2 linked regions of the Occallatibacter riparius genome follow. The protein of the gene in region 1 interacts with the protein of each later gene in a pairwise test. Links are inferred from orthologs where the notes say so. Each region holds a gene or a part of one and is shown in the gene's direction. Other genes may lie near its edges.

Region 1 (10,418 bases):
TCCCAGAAGAAACGGCCCGAAGCTGGCTCCGAATACGCCTGCCAGGATCACCATCGCAATCGTGATTTGCGGGATCCCATGAAGCTGCCGGCACACCTCAATAGCAATCGGCGTAGTCACGGATTTGGGCACAGCCGACATCACTACCGGCATCGGCGCCCCCAGCAGCCAGGCCGTGCCCCCGGCGGTCACCATACCCACCAGCGATCCGATGAATACGATCAACGCCATCCGCGGCAGCGAACTGCGCAGGGCCAGTCCATTGCGGTACATCGGCACAGCGAGCGCCACGGTGGCCGGCCCCAGGCACCAGGTCAGGAGATTGCCGCCGTGGTTGTATGCGGAATACGGCTCATGCGCGATCAGCAGCAGCGCGATGATCGGAACGCACGCTACGAGAATCGGCGGAATCCAGCGCCAGCGCTCGTGCATCTTAAGCGCGATCCAGTAGCAAGCGATGGTGAGACCGACGCTGACCGCCGGATGCGCGAGCAAATTCAGTGTCATTGCACCGCCTCCGTCGTCGCGGCGGGCTCCGGCACTGCGGGACGCAGAAGCCAGCGGGCGAGAAGACCGGTGGTCAGCAGCACGGCAAGGAAGCTGGCAACCAGGCTCGCTACGATCGCGAGCGCCTGGCGCGACAGCACCGGCCCAAGGTCCATCAGCCCGACGGTCAGCGGCACGAACAGCAGAACCATGTGCCGCAGCAGCAGCCCGGCCCCGCGGTCTACCCACTGCACCTTGATCGTACCCGTCAGCATCGCTCCATAAAACAGCAGCAGCCCCAGCACGCCTCCAGGAATGGGCACTCCGTGATCGTGCAGCCATGTGCCGATGAGAAAGATCGCGACGATGATCGCCAGGCCTCGCATGCAGTCGAACATGCTTCCATTGTCCATCCCAGGTCTCAAAAGGTGAGTGACCCGGGACACCCGCTTCTCGTTCTCAATGGCGTGCTTAGCAGACTCAGGCATTATCTCCATGAGATCATCGCTGCAACGTTCTTGCAGGCAGGAATGACGACAAGGATGATCCGATGTTGCCGACGACGACAAGCTTCGAACTGGTCAACAGAATCCACACGGCGCTCGGTGAGCGGCACAAGGATGCTGAGTACGAAGGCATTCTCACCGGCAGCGACGACGACACGGTTTCAGGCATCCTTGTTGCGAACGAGCCCTCCATAGACGCAATCCGCCTTGCCGTGGCCACCGGGAAGAACTGCATCCTCTGCCGCGAGCATCCCTTTTATCTCTTTGGCGAGTATCTCGCCGCGGGCCTCGCCGACGCGCTGGTGGACGATCCTGTTGCCAAAGCCAAGCGGCAGCTCATCGAAGACAATCATCTGATCATCATTCGCCTGGCGGCTCTCTGGGACACAGCCCGCCCAAAATGGTTCTCGAACGCTCTGGCCAAAGAACTCGGCTGGCAACCCGAAGTCGGCGCTCCGGCCGACCAGTGGACCGCAGCGTTCTGCAACGTTCCCCGGACAACCCTCAGAGGCCTCGCCGAGCATGCCTCCGCACGCCTCGGCGCAAAGATGCTGCGGATGGTGGGCGATCCGGATCAGCCGGTCATGCGCGTCGCGGTCATTCACGGCTTCTCGTATCCAACGCTCGTCTTGAGCCATGCGCTCGAAGACCCTGCAGTCGACTGCATTCTCACCGGAGCGACGCCGGAAGTCGACCACTGCACCACCTATATTCGCGATGCCATCACATCAGGCCGCAGCATCAGCCTTGTCGAAGTCGGCTACGAAATCTCCGATCACCCCGGCGCTGTTGAGATGTCGAATTGGCTCAAGACCGTGTTGCCGGGGATGCCCATCGAGGTTCAATCGCGTCCCAAAGAACTGTGCTGGTTTGCTTGAAACTCGCGCGCTGAAGGAGACGATCCGACATGCCAATCTCTCGCAGGATGTTTAGCCAGGGGGCAGGCGCCGCAATGTTGTTGAAGTGCTCGCTCGCCAGCGCATACGCCTCCGCATCGGGCTCTTTGACCGCGGAACAAATCGTGCAACGCATCATGCAGAAGATGGACTCTGACGGAATCAAGTGGCCCACCAACTTTCCCTGGAGGCCGACAGACGGCTTCAAGTACGGTGCCCCCGCCACGCCGGTCACAGGCATCGCCTTCACATTTCAGGCCACCTTTGACGTCCTCAAGAAAGCGGTCCAGGCGAAGAAGAACTTCGTCATCACGCACGAAAGAATGTTCTGGGACCACATCGACGACGTCGGCACGCTGCAACACGACAAACAGTTTGAGGTCGCAGGCTCCCTCGAAACAGACCCTGTTTTCATCGCCAAGCGGCGCTTTTGCGAACAGAACAACCTTGTGGTCTGGCGTTTTCATGACCATCAGCACATGCTCAAACCCGATCCCATCATGCAAGGGTTGATTACCAGGCTCGATTGGCAAAACTACATCGTCCCGGTGCAAGGGCAGATGATCCCCATCGCTTTCGAAATCCCGCCGGCCCCGCTAAAAGATGTGGCGCGGCACGTCGCGCGCTCGCTTGACTCTCCCAGCATGCGGGTCATCGGAGATCCGAACTTGCCCGTGAAGCGCGTCGGACTCGGCGCACACAAACTCGTCGAGATCCTCAAGCCCCTGCAAACCTGCGACGTCGTCCTGATGAGCGAAGCTCAGGATTGCGATGCCTTCCCCTACCTCCGCGATGGCATCAGCCTGGGCCTGCCGCACCCCAAGGGCCTCATCGCCATAAACCATGAGCGCTTTGAGGAGTGGGGCGAGCAGGATGCGCCCGCATGGCTCGGGCCGCTGGTCCCGGAAGTCCCCGTCGATTTCATCTCCTCCGGCGACCCATATTGGGTCCTTCCCGAGAAATCCGTCTAGTCTCAATCGGGAGACTGGCCCTGAGAACCAGTAGAAAGCACGACAACTCGCCAACAGGTAAACTGGAGGAAGGGCTTTTCCCTCCGGATTTGTATTCTTGTCATCGCTCATCGCAAAACTGAATCCCCAACAGCGCGAGGCCGTCGAAGCCACAGAAGGGCCGCTCCTTATCCTTGCCGGCGCAGGCTCGGGCAAAACGCGCGTCATTACCGCGCGCATTGCCTGGCTCATCACGGAGAAGGGCATCGCGCCCGATTCCATCCTCGCCGTCACCTTCACCAACAAAGCCTCCGCGGAGATGGCCGAGCGCGTCGACCGCCTGATCGGTCACGCATCGCTGCAGAAGCCGCTCATCTCCACGTTTCATTCGCTTTGCGTGCGCATGTTGCGCCGCGATATCGAGGCACTGAAGGTCAACGGCGAAGGCCTCACGCGCAGCTTCGCCATCTACGACGAGAACGACCAGTCCAGCATCGTCAAGCAGATCATGCGGCGCATGGGCATCGACACCAAGCAGTTGACCCCGCGCACGGTGCTCGGCCGCATCTCCTGGGCCAAGAACCACATGGTCGATCCGCAGGAGTTCTACCTCGCATCGAAGGATCCCAACAGCGAGCGCATCGCCCATATTTACCAAGCCTACAAGGCTGATCTGCGCAAGAACAATGCCCTCGACTTCGACGACCTGCTGCTTGAGACGGTCCGGCTCCTGAAGGTCTCGCGCGAAACACGCGAGCGCTATCAGCGCAAGTACCGCTACCTGCTCGTCGACGAGTACCAGGACACGAACCGCCCGCAGTACGAAATTATGAAGCTCCTGGCAGGCGAGGCACAGAACGTCTGCGCCGTAGGCGATGAAGACCAGAGCATCTACTCGTGGCGCGGCGCCGACATCAAGAACATCCTTGACTTCGAGAAGGAATTCCCCAACGCCAAGATCGTCCGCCTCGAGCAGAACTACCGCTCCACGCAGAACATTCTTGAAGCCGCCGGCGCAGTGGTCGCCAACAACCTGCGGCGCAAGGGCAAAAAACTCTGGACCGATCGCCAGGGCGGATCGCTGATCGGCTACTACGAAGCGCCCGACGGCGAGAACGAAGCGCTGTTCATCGCAGATCGCATCCAGAAATTCCTCCGCGAGAACAACGAAGAGGGCGAGCAGGGCCGGTGCGCCGTTCTCTACCGCACCAACTCGCAGTCGCGCCTGGTGGAAGAATCACTACGCCGCTACAACATCCGCTACACCATGGTCGGCGGATTCAGCTTCTACGAGCGCGCTGAAGTCAAGGACCTGATGGCTTACCTGCGCCTAGTGCGGAATCCGCACGATTCCATGGCGCTGCAGAGAGTCATCAACACGCCCGCCCGCGGCATCGGCGCCACCACGCTGGCCACGCTCGAGCGGCTCGCGCTCGAGACCGGCACCTCCACATGGGAAGCGGTCGCCGCGGCCATTAAGAACAAGCTGATCCCCACGCGCGCACTCATGGCGCTCGACTCCTTCCGCACCCTGATCACCGACGCGCAAGCCATGATGGACCCCGACTTCGCGGGCAAGCTATCCGCCGACATCGCAGAAAGCGACGACGAAGACGCCGACACCGACTTCTCCTTCGGAGCCGCGGATACCGAGCTGAGCGCGGATGAGAACGAAGCCGTAGCCGATGCCGAGGCAGTCGACTTCAATTTCGGCGGCAACGAAGATCAAATGTCGCTGCTCAATCTCTCCAATTTCTCTCCTTTCGCAGCCGAGCCCAAAAAGCCGTTCCTCAAGATGCCAAAGCAAGTTAAGGAGGAGAAGCCTGCATCTGCATCCACGGGCTGGACCACAAAAGTTTCGAAGGTCAGTCCTGCGCCGTCGAACGGTGGCGATGCCGGCAGCGAAGCACCCGTAGAAGGCTTCCGCGCACCGGGCGGAGCCGCCACCCTCCCCGAACTGATCCGCTTCCTGAACGACCGCACCGGCTACATCAAGGCCCTCGAAACCGAAGGCTCGCCCGAGGCCTTTAGCCGGATTGAAAACCTGAAGGAACTCGCCAACGCCGCGCACGACGCCGAGGTTCGTGGCGAGACGCTCGCCGAGTTCCTCGATCACGCCGCGCTGGCCAGCGACACTGACCAGTTCGATCCCGACGCACGCGTGACGCTGATGACGCTGCACGCTGCCAAGGGCCTCGAGTTCCCGCTAGTCTTCCTCGCCGGCATGGAAGAGGGACTCTTCCCGCACTCGCGCACACTGAACAATCCCGAAGAGCTCGAAGAGGAGCGCCGCCTCTGCTACGTCGGCATGACCCGCGCCATGAATACGCTGGTGCTGACCCGGGCGCAGTATCGCCGCCGCTATGGCAACGACGCGCCCGAGCAGAGCATCCCATCGCGCTTCCTCGAAGAAGTTCCTCCGCCGCTTATTGAAAACCTGAGCCCCCGCGCGCAGGCCTGGGCAGGCGCGAGCTACTCCTATGGGCGCTCTTCGTACGGCCAGCGCCGCGGATCAGACGATGATGGCGACCGCCACTTCGACTACGAAAACGAGAGCCAGGAGAGGCCACGCCTCACCTACAGTCAAGGAGTCAGCGCGAATACCCGCAGCGGGCCCGGCTCGGCGCCCAAGAACGCCGACTCCATCGACAACATCGCCCGCTTCTTCGGCGGCAAGGGAGTAGTGAAGGCTGGTTCCTTTGCGCGGCCAAAGATGGACATCCCCGACGCGAAGGGCGCGAGTGGCCTGAACAAAGGCCAGCGCGTGCGTCATTCCAAGTACGGCGAAGGCACCGTGCTGATGCGCGAGGGCGAAGGCGACGACGCCAAGGTCACCGTGATGTTCACCCGCCACGGCATGAAGAAGCTGATGGAAAAGTTCGCCAACCTCGAGAAGATCTGAGGCACCGGCGCCCTGCCGCGCAGCTAAGGTATCCTGTTTCTCGCATTCAGGAAACCTGCGCATGTACATTCCAAGCCTGTACCCGGTCGCGCTCTTCATGATGATCGTGACCATGATCTGCTGGGGAAGCTGGGCTAACACCCAGAAGCTCGCCAAAGGCTGGCGTTTCGAGCTCTTCTACTGGGACTACGTCTTCGGCATCGTCCTCATCGCGCTCATCCTCGGCTTCACCATGGGCAACACCGACCCCGCAAGCCCCGACAGCTTCATCGCCAACCTCCGCTCCGCTGACGGCAAGCACCTGCTGTTTGCTGTGCTGGGCGGCGTGGTATTCAACGTGGCCAACATCCTGATTGTCGCGGCCATCGCCGTGGCCGGGCTAGCGGTTGCGTTCCCCATCGGCATCGGGCTCGCGCTGGTCATCGGATCGGTACTCAACTACATCATTCTGCCCAAGGGGAATCCGCTGCTGCTGTTTGGCGGAATCGCGCTGGTGATCGTCGCTATCGTTCTCGATGCGCTGGCCTATCGCAGGCTGGTCAAGGACCTCAGCGTGAGCCGGAAGGGGATACTGCTGAGCCTGCTCGGCGGAACCGGCATGGGCCTCTTCTACCCCTTCGTTGCCAAAGCCACCACCGGCGAGAATCACCTCGGCCCCTACGCTGTCGCGTTCGTCTTCTCGCTCGGCGTTCTGGCGTGCACCATCCCTGTTAATTACCTCTTCATGCGCAAGCCCATCTCCGGCCAGCCCGTGGCCATGCGCGACTACTTCCGCGGCAGCGGTGCGTTTCACTTCTGGGGACTGCTCGGCGGCATCATCTGGGGCATCGGCATGATCTCGAACTTCGTCGCCTCTTATGCGCAGATGGTTGGCCCCGCCGCCGCCTACGCCCTTGGCCAGGGGGCCACCATGGTCTCGGCCATCTGGGGCGTCTTTGTCTGGCGCGAGTTCGCCGGAGCGCCCCCCACCGCGCGCAGGCTAATCGGCCTCATGTTCCTCTTCTTCCTCCTCGGGCTCAGCGGAGTCGCCATGGCCCCCATCGTGAGTTTCTAGGTGCCTATATGAGCCGTCCCATCGTAGTAGTCGGAAGCGTGAACCTCGACCTAGTTTCAACCGCTAAGAGAATCCCCGCGCCCGGCGAGACGCTGACCGGAGACAGCTTCCAGACGTTTCACGGCGGCAAGGGAGCCAATCAGGCGGTCGCCGTCGGCCGCCTCGGTCACCCAGTCAGCATGATCGCCAAAGTCGGCGATGACGACTTCGGGAAGCGACTGCGCCAGGGCCTGCGCGAAGCCGGTGTGAACGTGCGCTCCGTAGGTACGGCTGCCGGAACAGCCTCCGGCGTCGCGCTGATCTCCGTCGACCGCAAAGGCCAGAACAGCATCACCGTCATTCCAGGTGCCAACGGAACACTGACCCCGCACGATCTCGACGCCAGCCTTCCACAGCTTCGCTCCGCCGGCATCATCCTTACTCAGCTTGAAACACCGCTCGAAACCGTGGAGCACCTGTGCGACCTCGCCCAGCGCCTCCAGGTTCCTCTTATGCTCGATCCCGCTCCCGCGCGGGCGTTGTCGCGCAAAATTCTGCGCCAGGTCACCTATCTCACACCTAACGAAACTGAAGCGTGCGCCCTGCGCGGCATCCCTAATCGCGACCTCAACCAGTCCGCCGCGCGCGAATGTGCCGAAGATCTCCTCGCCAAGGGACCCGCCAACGTCATCATCAAAATGGGAGCCCGCGGCGCATTCATCGCCACTCGCGATGGCCTCCGCCGCATGGTTCCAAGCTTCAAGGTAAAGGTAGTCGACTCCACCGCCGCCGGCGATGCCTTCAACGGCGGCATGGCCGTAGCGTTGATGCGGCGCATGGCGATCGAGGAGGCAGTCCGCTTCGGCGCGGCCGTAGCGGCGGTGTCGGTCACGCGCGCAGGAGCGCAGCCCGCCATGCCCACGGAGGCCGAAGTGAACACGCTCTTGCAGGCTCACTGACTCGTAATGAGCCATTTGGGCAACGGCCGTTGCCTTCTGTTCCCTGATCGCTTTTGCCTGTTCCCTGCTTTACCGCTTGAACGTCCCCATCCACTCCGCCTGTGCCAGGATGTGCCGCTTCATCGCGTCTTCCAGGTCGGGGCGCTCGCTGCCGGCCATCAACTCAAGCACCTTGTCCAGCGCATAGAGCCGGAAGAAGTAGCGATGCGCCTTGCCAGGCGGCGGACACGGCCCGCCATAACCCACCTTGCCGAAGTCGTTCTTGCCCTGACGCGCGCCGCCAGGCAGCGACTCCTCAGGCGGAACACCCTCTGGCAACCCGCCGGATTGCGCAGGCACATCCCACAGCACCCAGTGCGTCCATGTGCCGCCCGGCGCGTCCGGGTCATCGACGATAAGTGCCAGCGATTTCGCCCCTGCCGGCGCGTCGCTCCATTGCAGCGCCGGCGATACGTCCGCGCCTGAACACGTGTACTTCGCAGGAATCGCGGCGCCGTTTCCGAATGCATCCGTCCGAACTGTGAATGACATGGTTGAGCCTCCTGTTTGTCCGCTGCGCGGCGGAGTGCCAACCTGGTCCATCCGCCGCCTTTACTTAGGCTCAATGCTTCAAGCTGCTTCAACGTGGTGCCCGGCAGCGAAGCACATGATTTTCGGTGACACCAATCTCTCATAATCGCGCCATGCCATGCGCATGAGTTCGCGATGGGTGCCCGCGTTGAATGCGATCTCAGTGTCTTTGGTCAGGCTCTCCTCAACATATACGGGAATGCCGTAGAGATTGCCGAATGGAGGCATCGCTCCGGTTTCGCAGTAAGGAAACTTATCGTAAAAGTCTTCCTCCGCTGCCAGCGATGCATACTCCGCGTTGACAGCTTTCTTGAGGGTGAAGAGATCCACGCGCAGATTGGCCGGGAGGACTGCCATCGCCAGATTGCCGTCGAGGACGACCATGACGGCCTTGGCGAGCTCCTTTCCCGGAATGTGCGCCAGGCCAGCGATGCACTGTGCACTGAAGGCCGGCGTGTGCGGAATGAGCTCATATTGGATGTTGTTTCGGTCGAGGTATTCAGTCAAAGTTGCGAGCGCCATACTCTACCTCTTTCGAGTCTGCGTGTTTAAGTGCCCTTCTTGCGTTGTGTCCTGACCCGCTCCACGTACCGGCCGGTCCGGATGTCGATGGTGACGAGTTCGCCTGGGGCTATGAAGAGGGGAACCTGAATGTGACGGCCGTTGTCGAGCGATGCCTCCTTCGTTCCTGAATCGGGCTGCGCGCGGGCTGGCGCAGCGGTGCTGGCGATGCGGGCCTCAACGGTGTTGGGAAGAAGTACGCTGACAGGTTCGTCGCCAGCGAACTCGCCGATCAGTTCGGTTCCTGGAGGCAGCAGTTGTTCTGCGAGGCCGAGCGATGCGGACGGGAACTCAACCTGCTCGAAGGTGTCGAGACGCTGAAACACACATGTGCCGCCGCTGCTGTAGAGGAACTCCAGGTTCCGTCTTTCGAATGCTACGTCTTCCAGTCGCTCCTGGGGACGGAAGTGCTGGTCCCAGAGACGTCCGCTGTGCACATTGCAGAGCCTGGCCTGAACGTTGCCGCTCATCTTGGCCGCACCGGCGCGGGATGCGACGTCAAGCACCTTGTAGATCTGGTGGTCGATGCGAAGCGCCATGCCCTCGTGCAATTCCGAAGCAGTGATCATCGTTCCTCCGATCCGCATGGTCGCGGCTCTATGCGCTGGACGGCACTTCCTCCGTGCGAAAGACGAGCACAAACATTCTTGGCCAAAGCGGCAACCGTTCAGTGACGTTCATCACGGTCTGCGAGGCAGCACGCGAGTTTTTGATGAGACGGAGGGCCGGGCGGGGCCGTCGTGATGCACATCACTGCCTTCACGGGGTTGGGTTGACGAGACTCGGAGAATCGCCGCGCTGCCGCGGCTGAAGGAGGGCGCGTGTCTCTCAAGCTCACGGTGAATCAAAAGGCAGTTCAGGTGGATGCGTCGCCAGACACGCCCCTGCTCTGGGTCCTTCGCGATCATCTCGACCTCAAAGGCGCCAAGTTCGGCTGCGGCGTGGGCTCGTGCGGGTCCTGTATGGTCCTGGTCGACAGCCGCCCGGTGCGGTCCTGCATCACGCCCATCTCCGCCGTCGCCAACGCGAAGATCACCACCATCGAGGGCCTCTCGCCCGACGGCACCCACCCCATCCAGAAGGCATGGCACGAGGTCGACGTTCCGCAATGCGGCTACTGCCAGTCCGGCCAGATCATGGCCGCCGTCGCGCTGCTTGAGCGCACCCCCAAGCCGACCGACGAGCAGATCGACACCGCCATGCAGGGCAATCTGTGCCGCTGTGGAACCTACGCGCGCGTCCGCAGGGCCATTCACCGCGCCGCCGGTCAGCTGACCACGGATCAACTGCAAGCCACATTGCGCGACTGAGGGAGGATTCCATGAACCGACGCCACTTTCTGCAGTTGAGTGCTCTCGCCGGCGGCGGACTCGCCCTCGGCCTCTACGACAAGCCCCTCACCGGTGCCTTCGCCGCTGCGCAATCCCCACGAGCGGGCCTTTCGCCGCGCGCCTTCCTCGAGATCCACGCTGATGGAACCGTGACGATTAAGTCCAAGAACCCCGAGATCGGCCAGGGTGTCAGCACCATGCTCCCCATGCTGATCGCCGAAGAG
Region 2 (10,003 bases), 1.9 Mb from region 1 along the record:
CCGAACCTTCACGGCGAGAAGCTCCCCGCCGGTCCCATCGCTCTACCACCCGCCAGCGCGACGTTCGTAACGATCAACGGAGCGCGCAACGAGAGCTGCCGATAGGATGGCCAACCAGACTTATTACGAACTCACGCCCAGATCCGGCGCAGCCTCCAGCGGCTTGCCGGCTTCTTCGGCCAGATAGATGGCTGTGTAATCGAGGTAGTTCTGCGCGTACATCAGGATCAGCTTGCGATCCTCCTCGCCCAGGTCGCGGCGCATTTTGCCCGGCACCCCCGCCCACAGCGTACGCGGCGGCACAACCGTGTGCTCAGGCAAAACGGCGCCTGCCGCGATGATCGAGCCTTCCCCAATCCGACAGTTGTTCAGGATCGTCACGCCCATTCCGATCAGGCAAGCATCTTCAACGACGCACCCGTGGACCGTCGCGTTATGGCCAACGGTTACCCAGTCGCCGACGGTGACTGGATACAAGTAGCGCTGGCCGTGAAGAACAGAGCAATCTTGTACGTTCGAGTTCGCGCCAATACGGATCGAGTTCACGTCCCCGCGCAGCACCGCATTCATCCATACCGAAGAGTTTTCGCCCAACGTGACGTCACCCAGCACCTGGGCCGACAGATCGATGTAGCAGCCGGCCGCAATGCGGGGCGAAATGCCCCGATAGCTGCGAATCATGGCGGGACCTCCAACTTCAGAGTGTAGAGCAAAGCGTGACGCGCATGAATCTCGTCCGTTATGACTCTTTTACGTGCGATCGCCTAGGACTTTCCCCAGTATCCAATCGGTAGCGACTTCGACTATGCTCCAAGCACAACATCTTTGCCACCATCGGTTTGGCGGTTCCAGGTTGGCGGCTGAAAATCCGGTACGGAGCAGGGGACCCTCCGACCTGCCGGTCTCGGATGCCGCAGGAATGACTAATCGCCGTATTTCCAGTATCCTAGGTAGAGCCCTTTGGCAGGTTTGGAGGTGGGAAACTTTGGCAGAGGTTCGCGTACAGGAAGGCGAGCCGCTCGAAAATGCGCTGCGCCGGTTTAAGCGCAAGGTCCAGCAGGAGGACATCATCAAGGAAGTTAAGCGTCACTCCTACTACCTCAAGCCCGGCGAAAAGCGCCGCGTCAAGGCTGCCTTGGCGCGCAAGCGGAATCGTAAGAAGGCTCGTAAAGAGCAGGATTAATTAAGGTTCCGGGCGAAAAATGGCAACTGCTGGTTTTCGCCCGGAATATTCCACCCACGTTCTACAAAATCGGCATATCATCATCCCCTCGCGCAACCGCGGATAGAATCTCAAGCGCGAAAGGGTCAACTTAAAAGATCTACTCCTCGCCGGCATGGGTCGGCGTAATTAACTTGGAACGGTCTCCCGGGCGGAGACACCCAAATTCGCCGCCATATGCTTTTGCGGCCCGGGCCCTGGTTATGGAAAGACGAACGAGAACAGGGAAACGGGGAGCCGGCGTGCAGAGTCTCAGGCCGATTTCTATCTTTCCCTCTCGGGGAAGCCGGCCATGGAATTTCAGGATCGTATCCTCAAGTGCGTAGACTGCGGTGAAGAGTTCGTCTTCACTGCCGGTGAGCAGCTTTTCTTCCACGATAAACAGTTTAAAAACGACCCTAAGCGCTGCAAGCAATGCAAGGCTAAGCGTGCAAATGGGGGTCCGCGCGTTCGTACTGAGACGCGTACCCACTGCTCGGCCTGTGGCGAGGAGACAACTGTCCCCTTCCGCCCCACGCAGGGCAGGCCAGTTCTGTGCCGTTCCTGTTTTCAAAAGGCACAGACAGGGCAGTTGCCGCACGCAGCTCCCTCTGCGCAGCACTAAGGCACGCAGAATCAATTGAGTAGTTGAAAGGCGCTCCTCAGCGGGAACGTCGAAGGGCGCGGTGTGCAATGTCACGCCGATAGTACATTCCCTCGAACCGGATCTCGCCTAGAGCCTGGTACGCACTCGCCAGCGCCTGCTCCAGTCCCTCGCCGACAGCTGTCACGCCCAGTACGCGTCCGCCGCTGGTGACCACCTGCCCGTCCTTCACGGCCGTGCCCGAGTGGAACACCTGCACGCCCGGAATACGCGCAGCCGCCTCCAGGCCTGTGATCGTGAAGCCGGTTTTGTACGCCCCAGGGTATCCTCCGGAACTGGCGATAACGCACGCCGAGGCGCCCGCCGACCAGCGTAGCTCCGTATCCGAGAGCCGGCCCTCAACGCAGGCCTCCAGCGCCTCCACCAGGTCGCTTTCCAACCGCATCAGGATCGCCTGCGTCTCCGGATCGCCAAAGCGCGCATTGAACTCCAGCACCTGCGGCCCCTTCGCTGTCATCATCAGCCCCACGTAAAGAACGCCGACAAACGGCGTGTCCTCGGCGGCCATTCCCTGAATGGTCGGCTGCGCGATGTGGTGCAGAATCCACTCCTGCATCGCCGGCTCAAGCAGTTTGTCGGTGGAGAAGACCCCCATCCCTCCGGTATTCGGCCCCGTATCGCCCTCGCCAATGCGCTTGTGATCCTGCGCCGGAACCAGCGGCGCAACGTGCTGGCCGTCGCTCAGACACAGGAAACTGACCTCATCTCCCTGCAGGAACTCCTCGATTACAACCTGCTGCTCGTGCGTGCCCAGCAGGGCGCCGGAAAAGAGATTGTTGGCCGCTTCCAGCGCCGCCGCGCGCGTCTCGCAGATAAGCACGCCCTTCCCCGCGGCCAGTCCATCGGCCTTCACCACTACCGGCGGGTGGAACATCTCGATAGCCTTCTCCAACTCAGCCGGGCTGGTGCACACGGCATAATGCGCCGTCGGAATCTGGTGCCGCTGCAGAAATCGCTTGGCGAATCCCTTGCTGGTCTCCAGCATGGCGGCCTCGCGGCTCGGCCCGAACACCCGGAACCCGCGCGCCTGAAGTGTATCGACAATTCCGAGCGAGAGCGGCAGCTCCGGACCCACAACGGTGAGGCCCGGCTGCTCCGCTTCAACCACCGCGACCATCGACTCCACGCTGTTCAAATCGGCGGGAATGCAGCGCGCGATCTGCGCCATGCCGCCGTTGCCGGGAGCGCAAACCACTTCTGTAACACGCTGACTGCGCGACACCGCCCACGCCAGAGCGTGCTCGCGACCGCCGGAACCAAGGATCAGGACTTTCATGGGTGCTTACCTTCTCTCAAACTCATCCTCAAATCAACCGAGGCCCGAAAAGTAATGGTCGCGCGTCAGGGGAGGGGGAAGTCAAACGGCAAGCAGCGAACGGGGAATCGTAGCTCGCGAACTTATACTGATCCGGAGCTTCCGGATTGAGCCATGGTTCAGACCCGCATCAAGCCGCATGATCAGCAGGTCGCCGAGCGGGAGCGGCGCGCCGAGCAGACGCGCGTCTTCCGCCGCAATCAGATGTTCGGACTCCTGATCATCGCGGCCGCAATCTTCACGTACTGGCTCATTCGCACCAAGCCCGGCTGGATCCTGCCCGCCGGATGGTGGCGGTTCTAAGCATGCGCAATCAGGACCATAGCGCGAGCGGTGAAATCGCTCCGAAGAACACCGGCCGTGTGAAAGGGCACGACTTTAGTCGTGCCGATGCGCTGCTTAAAATGAATGGGGCTTTAGCCCCTGAGGGAAGTTCCTCAACCTCGACAGCTCACGATCATCCTGCAGCCCATTCAGGACTCTCAAAAATTCCGAAGCCCGTCCATGCCCGCCCCTCGCCTCTCGTCCTCATCCTTCTCGGCCCCACCGGCAGCGGCAAAACCGCCCTGTCTCTCGAACTGGCCGATCGCTTCGCCGGCGAAATCGTCAGTTGCGATTCCGTCGCCGTCTATCGCGGCATGGACCTTGGGTCCGCCAAGCCCTCGCCCGAAGAACGCTCCCGCGCGCCGCATCACCTCATCGACGTCGCCGATCCCGATGAGCCGATGACCGCCGGCGCCTACAGCCGCGCCGCCCGCGCCGCCCTCGCTGACATCACCGCGCGCGCCCATCTCCCCATCGTCACCGGTGGCACCGGCCTCTATCTTCGCGCGCTCACCGAAGGCCTCTTCGCTGGCCCGCAGCGCGACGAGGATCTCCGCAAACGCCTGCGCGCCAGCGCGACAAAACACGGCAGTTCCTGGCTCCATCGCATCCTCACGCGCCTCGACCCTTCCACCGCAGATCGCATTCACGCCAACGACACACCCAAGCTGATTCGCGCCGTCGAAGTCTGCCTGGCAGGCCGCCGGCCCATGTCGGCAGTGTTCGCGTCTCAAGACGAAGCCCGCGATCCCCTCACCGGCTACCGCCTCCTCCGCATCGGCCTCAATCCCCCACGGCAGGCCCTCTATGAACACCTCAACCGGCGCTGCGCCGAGATGTTCGCCGCTGGCTTGGTGGAAGAAGCCCGCCGTCTCCTCGCCTGCTATGGCCGCGTCAAGGCCCTCGACTCTCTCGGCTACCGGCAAGCGCTCAGCGTCATCGACGGCGAAGCTGATCTCCCCGCCGCCGTCGCCGCAGCCCAGCAGGGCCATCGAAACTACGCAAAGCGCCAGCTCACTTGGTTCCGCCGTGAGCCCGACGTGCACTGGATCGAAGCCTTCGGCGACGATCCAGCCACGCTTGCTACCGTCAAGCAGATAGTAGAAGCATCGCAGTGCGGCCCAACACCGTGATCCCTGCATCGGCAGCCTGGCCAGGCCCATCTTTTAAACTGAACCGTGGCAAAGGCGCATGCTGCCTCAACCAGCGCGCGCGGAACGGAGCAAGTCTTGGCTGAAGATACCGGCATCATTTACGACGTGGCAATCATCGGCAGCGGTCCGGCAGGATACACGGCAGCCATCCGCGGTGGGCAATACGGGCTGAAGGTCGCGCTCATCGAAGCGGACCCGAGTCTGGGCGGAACCTGCCTGCACGTGGGCTGCATTCCCACCAAGGCCCTGCTCTTCAACGCCGAAATCTGGGACTACCTCAAAGAGGCCGCCGAGTACGGCATCACCGGCATCGGCACCCCGCAGCTTGACTGGGCCGCGGTGCAGACGCGCAAGAGCAGCATCGTCACCAAGCACACCAAGGGCCTCGACTTCCTGATGAAGAAGAACAAGGTCACGGTGGTGCGCGGATACGGCCGGCTCACCGGCCCCGCCGTTGATGGCGTCCACACCGTCGATCTCGAAGCGTCCGATGGCGCAAAACAGCAGCTCAAAGCAAAGAACATCCTGCTCGCGACCGGCTCCGAAGCGCGTATGCTGTTCGGCCTCAAGCCCGACGACCGCATCCTCACCAACATCGAAATGCTCTCCGTCGCACAGCCGCCCAAGTCGCTCATCGTCATTGGTGCGGGCGCCGTAGGCGTCGAGTTCAGCTCCATCTTCCGCAGCTTCGGCACCGAGGTCACCATCGTCGAATTCCTGCCGCGCCTCGTTCCTGTCGAAGACGAGGACATCTCCAAAGAGCTCACCCGCCAGTTCAAGAAGCGCAACATCGACGTCAACACCGCCAGCACCGTGCAGTCGATTGAGAAGACCGACGCCGGCGTGAAGGTTACCTGGACAACCGCCAACGGCCAGACCCGCGACAAGGAAGCCGAAAAGGTCCTCGTCGCCGTAGGCCGCGCCCCGCGCACCGCCAATGTCGGTATTGAGAAGACCAAAATCGAGCTCGACCGCGGCTTCGTCAAAGTCGACGAGACTCAGCAGACCGCCGAGCCCGGCATCTACGCCATCGGCGACATCGTCGCCGGCCTCCCGCAGCTCGCCCACGTGGGCGCCATGAGCGGGATTGTGGCAATGGCCAAAATCGCCGGCCGCAAATTCCGCCCCGTCCGCCGCGACCGCATCCCGGGATGCACCTACACTGATCCGCAGATCGGTTCAGCAGGCCTTACGGAAGCACAGGCGAAGGAAAAGGGCTACGAGGTCAAGATCGGCAAGTTCCCGTTTGCCGGCAACTCCAAAGCCACCATCGTCGACAGCCACGATGGATTCGTCAAGATCGTCGCGGATGCGAAGTATGGCGAACTGCTGGGCGTGCACATCATCGGCCCGCAGGCCACGGAACTCATTGCGGAAGCTATCGCTGTAATGGAGCTGGAAGGGACGGTGGATGAGCTGATGTTCACCATCCACGCACACCCCACGCTCAGCGAGGCGATGCTCGATGCCTACGCGGCCGTGGAGGGGATGGCCATCAACGCGTAGCGCTGGAGACCTGGCGGGCTCCGGCCACTAGCCCTACAGATCAGTGCTGAACGTGTTCGCCAGATTCAGGTACGCGCCGGAAATGCTGACGGCGACATTCCGCTCCGCAGCAACGACGGCGGTCGAAAGCAGAGCGACGATCAACGCGTATTCGACCAGGTCCTGGCCGCTTTGGTCCAGAAACCGGTCTTTCAGGTGCGCAAGCAACAGTCGGAGTGAGGAAACCATCGGCAAATATCTCCGTTCGAGCAGTTGAACCCCCCCATTCCGCTGTGTTTGCGACAACTCCGCCAGGAAAGACACCGCAGCCTGAAACAGGGGTAAAGGCGTATTCTTGCCCGTTATCGAAGCAGAGTCTACGGTACTTTAGGGCTATTGGCATCCCCGATTAAGCCCATTACCCACCCTCCCAAACCGGGATGGGGGCTGTTCTAACACCCCCCTTCAATTCTGCGAGGGAACGCGGAGCGTCCTCGCGCCGTTGGGAGCATTCGCAGGTGGCGGCACCTGGATCGCCTTCACCTTCATCGTCATCGGCAGAGTGACCGACGTCGGCAGCAGCATGTACGCGTCACACCCACCCCAGGGCGAGCAGATCAGGTGCACCTCGCGGACCAGCCGTGCCTTCGACCCCGCCGGCATCGGCACCGGGAAACGTCGTCCCTGCAGCATCGGCGCCAGCGTGGCCATCCCTGGGTCCCCGCTGATAAGGCTCGCTCGGATCGTCCCGTCCGCTAAATAAGTGACCGCGTAGTAGCCCTGCCCGTTCAGCTTGGTTTCGCGCACGAACGCACGAATTTCCGTGTCCCTGTCGAGCTCGGCCCGCAGGCTTCCGTTGTATTGCCCGCGATTCAGCGGCGTGGCAGTCAAGTCCTTGCCGGTGAGCTTCTTGTAGCTGGCCGCGATCTTGTCAGTGGTGTCTGAGCCCGGTGCAATGCTCGCCATCATTCCCCCAGGACTGCTGATGTAGGCCAGCTCCCACGTATGCGCGGCAGCGGCCTTCTCGCCCTTGGCCTCCAGCAGGCGGCCAAGCTGGTATCCGGCCACCGGATTCTGACTGAGCTTCCAGGCCGCGCGCAGGTAGCTCTCCGCCACTTCGTGATTGTGGTTCTCGAGTTCGGCCCAGCCCTGGCATGTCCATGCGGCTCCTAGCATCTGCGCCCACGCAAGCGTCCGCATATCCGACGGCTCGTTGTCGTGCGATTGCGTCTCGAAATCCGCAACCGTGCTCCGGCATTTCTCAGTTGCGGTGGCCAGGTCGCCCGCGCTCGGTGGGTCCGCTCCCAGCAGCGCAAAGGCGTCCCGCAGCGGCTCCAGTTCCTCCATCAGCTTCTGCATCTCCTCGGTGGAGGGCATGCTCACCCTGCCGGTGAAGCGGGTGGTCGGGAGAGGCGGCTCCACTCCGGGCGCGCCAATTGCCGACATGCGTGCCGTGTCACCGTAAATGGCCTCGCGGAAGCGCAGATATTTGTCCCAGTCGGCCAGAGGAATCTTCTCTTTCTTCACCACCAGCCGGCGCTCCGCCGTATAAGAGCCGTTGGCGAAGTTGTATTTGGAGTGGTACTCGGCCCAGTCCTCGGTCAGATCGATTCCCGCAGGCGGAAACATGTGCCACCCGGCCGGCATCTGCACCGTCGACTTGTAGACCTGTTCGCCCGGCGAGCCCAGGTCGATGTCATCCGCTGGCTTGGTCTGCTTGATGCCCGGCACCAGCTCCCATCCGATCGGCGGCAGCGGCGGCCCGATTCGACGGTCCTCCCACTCGCTGTACTTCTCCCGCTTGTAGTCGTAGGCAAAACGCAGCGGTTCGTCCGTCTTCTCCACCGCCGACACCTCGGGGGAGCTGATCTCCCCGCCGAAGCCGGTGCGGGATGAAACTCGCTGCAAAAATTCTTTCCACTCCGCTTCCGGCACGGCACGAAACAACGAGCGCATCACGAGCTCTGCATCGCCGTGATAGGTCTGCGACATCCGCCCGGTGAATTCACCGTTTTCATCCAGCTTGCCCGTAGCCTCGAACCGCGCCGATTGCGTGAACGGCAGGTCTGCAGGCGTACGCTCCAGGTAAGCTGGCTTGCTGTTGGGCACTGCGAGCGCCTGCTTGTCGCGCAGCGTGCCTATCAGCACCCCCACCGGCGCAACCTCCGCAGTCGAGTCCATCCACACCAGCTTGCCGTCGCGCGGCACAACCGTGATCACATGATCGAACTGCGCAGGCGAAGGCATCGCCGGATCGAGCTCGTGGCCGCTGTTGATCAGCACCGGCCAGGCCTCAATGCCCTCCGCCTTCAGCAGAGTTGCCAGCAGAGTGTGCTTGTCCTTGCAGTCGCCGTATTCATTCGAGAGAACATCGTCGGCAGCGTGCGGCTGGTAGCGACCAATTCCAAACTCCAGCCCGATATAGTGCGTGTGCAATGCCACGGCGTTGAAGATCGCGCGGATCTTGTCGTCATCCGCGGTCAGATTCTTGGTCAGCGCATCGGCCTTCGCCTTGATCGCCGGAGTCACCACCAGTTGATCCTTCTGCAGCGACTGGTACCACGCCCCCACCTGCGCCCAGTCCGTAAATGTGGTTACCTGCACCGAAGGCTTCCAGTTCTTCACCGACTTGGGCGGCGCGTCCGGGTCCGGCCGCGACAGATTCTCGCTCCTCCAGTGGTAGAGCTTCCGCCCATTCGCGCTCGTCACCGTCGGCTGCACGTCGGCGCTGGCCACCCTCACGCTCTTGTCGGCGGGAACATCCAGGTCGAGCTCCTCGTCCAGAATCACCCCATCCTTCTCAAACGAATACTCCAGCCAGAACTGCCCCGGAACCTCTGGCTTCAGCGTGCGCAGCGTAGTCTTGTATTCCAGCATGTCGCCCGCCCCCAGGCCTTTCACCGCCACGTGTTTCTGGTGAATGTCGGAGTACATCGGCGCTTCGCGAGTCACGTCCGCAGGCAGGTCCTGGATGTTGTAGTCGGGCGTAGTCACCACCGTGCCATCGTGCTTGATCACCCGCACATAGCTGATATCCATCTGCTGGTTCATCGCCGTATAGGTGAACGCAAGCACCGCCAGCTGCTTCACGCCGGCATCCGTAACCACGTGCACCCGTGCCAAGGTCTCGCGCGTCCCGGTGCCGTCTGCCTCCTCGCGAATGTGCGTGATCAGCTTCTCAACCACCGCCGCTTCCTTCGACGGATCCGACGCCTTCGCCGGCCCGACAGCCTGAGCCGCAGGCGCAGCAGCCGGTCCCGCAGGCAAGCCCGGCGCGGTCTGCGCGAAAGCGCCCGTTGCCAACCCCAGGGTCAAAACCGCTGAAACCCGCGCGCACGCCGGCAAAATGCCCGCGGAATACCGGAAAGCCACAGTGCCCATGGCGGAAATCCAATCGTGGAAGAGATGCACACATCATCCATAAACAAACCGTCGAAAGCAAGGTGAAGACAAAACTGCTTGCCGCTCGGCCGCCTTCGCGCCAACCCCTGTTATCCGACCGGGAACCCCATGCCCGGCCATGCCGCTTCACCTTACGAACACCCGTTGCATCAATGAGAAAATAACGATAGGGCTGGCGCCGATTCCTCATGCGCCTGGCCGGGGGTTCCACTTTCATGCTTCGAGTACTCTCCACCCATCTGTTTCTCAATCAGCGCCTGCATCCGGGTCTGCTCGAGCTGGCCGCACGCTCCGGCGCGCAGGCGGTGGAGATCTTCGCCGCGCGGCAGCACTTCGACTACACCCAGCGCGAAGATGTGCGTGAGCTCTGCGAGTGGTTCCGCTCCAACGAATTGCAGGCCTTCTCCATGCACGCCCCCATGTTTCCTGACCGCGAAATGGGCCGCGCCGGCGCCCCC

What was found.
Region 2: the proteins of MOP44_RS00885 (region 1) and lpdA interact in binary tests that used the Escherichia coli proteins (3 or more experiments, as listed by UniProt). The link is inferred for Occallatibacter riparius from one-to-one orthologs.

The regions. Positions count from the first base shown.
Region 1 is NZ_CP093313.1:237,154-247,571, reverse strand. What follows is about bases 2,627-5,940. They hold MOP44_RS00885 (ATP-dependent helicase), read left to right. Parts: upstream 2,627-2,956; coding sequence 2,957-5,740; downstream 5,741-5,940. Other genes in these bases: MOP44_RS00880 (GRP family sugar transporter), read left to right, coding at 5,802-5,940; MOP44_RS00890 (Nif3-like dinuclear metal center hexameric protein), read left to right, coding at 2,627-2,859. In the rest of the region: MOP44_RS00905 (LrgB family protein), read right to left, coding at 1-507; MOP44_RS00900 (CidA/LrgA family protein), read right to left, coding at 504-884; MOP44_RS00895 (Nif3-like dinuclear metal center hexameric protein), read left to right, coding at 1,037-1,870; more of MOP44_RS00890, read left to right, coding at 1,900-2,626; more of MOP44_RS00880, read left to right, coding at 5,941-6,794; rbsK (ribokinase), read left to right, coding at 6,803-7,732; MOP44_RS00870 (YbhB/YbcL family Raf kinase inhibitor-like protein), read right to left, coding at 7,802-8,263; MOP44_RS00865 (aminoacyl-tRNA deacylase), read right to left, coding at 8,342-8,824; MOP44_RS00860 (hypothetical protein), read right to left, coding at 8,851-9,432; MOP44_RS00855 ((2Fe-2S)-binding protein), read left to right, coding at 9,685-10,173; MOP44_RS00850 (xanthine dehydrogenase family protein molybdopterin-binding subunit), read left to right, coding at 10,185-10,418. UniProt on the Escherichia coli protein: A helicase with DNA-dependent ATPase activity. Unwinds DNA duplexes with 3'-5' polarity. Translocates on single-stranded DNA with 3'-5' polarity. Initiates unwinding more efficiently from a nicked substrate than double-stranded DNA.
Region 2 is NZ_CP093313.1:2,180,012-2,190,014, forward strand. The notes cover bases 4,050-6,948. They hold lpdA (dihydrolipoyl dehydrogenase), read left to right. Parts: upstream 4,050-4,733; coding sequence 4,734-6,164; downstream 6,165-6,948. Other genes in these bases: miaA (tRNA (adenosine(37)-N6)-dimethylallyltransferase MiaA), read left to right, coding at 4,050-4,637; MOP44_RS08655 (Flp family type IVb pilin), read right to left, coding at 6,198-6,392; MOP44_RS08660 (DUF3857 domain-containing transglutaminase family protein), read right to left, coding at 6,609-6,948. Also shown: MOP44_RS08610 (hypothetical protein), read left to right, coding at 1-105; MOP44_RS08615 (gamma carbonic anhydrase family protein), read right to left, coding at 124-681; rpsU (30S ribosomal protein S21), read left to right, coding at 986-1,183; MOP44_RS08625 (hypothetical protein), read right to left, coding at 1,323-1,598; MOP44_RS08630 (zinc-ribbon domain containing protein), read left to right, coding at 1,515-1,826; purD (phosphoribosylamine--glycine ligase), read right to left, coding at 1,864-3,141; MOP44_RS08640 (hypothetical protein), read left to right, coding at 3,295-3,483; more of miaA, read left to right, coding at 3,486-4,049; more of MOP44_RS08660, read right to left, coding at 6,949-9,524; MOP44_RS08665 (sugar phosphate isomerase/epimerase family protein), read left to right, coding at 9,761-10,003. UniProt on the Escherichia coli protein: Lipoamide dehydrogenase is a component of the glycine cleavage system as well as of the alpha-ketoacid dehydrogenase complexes.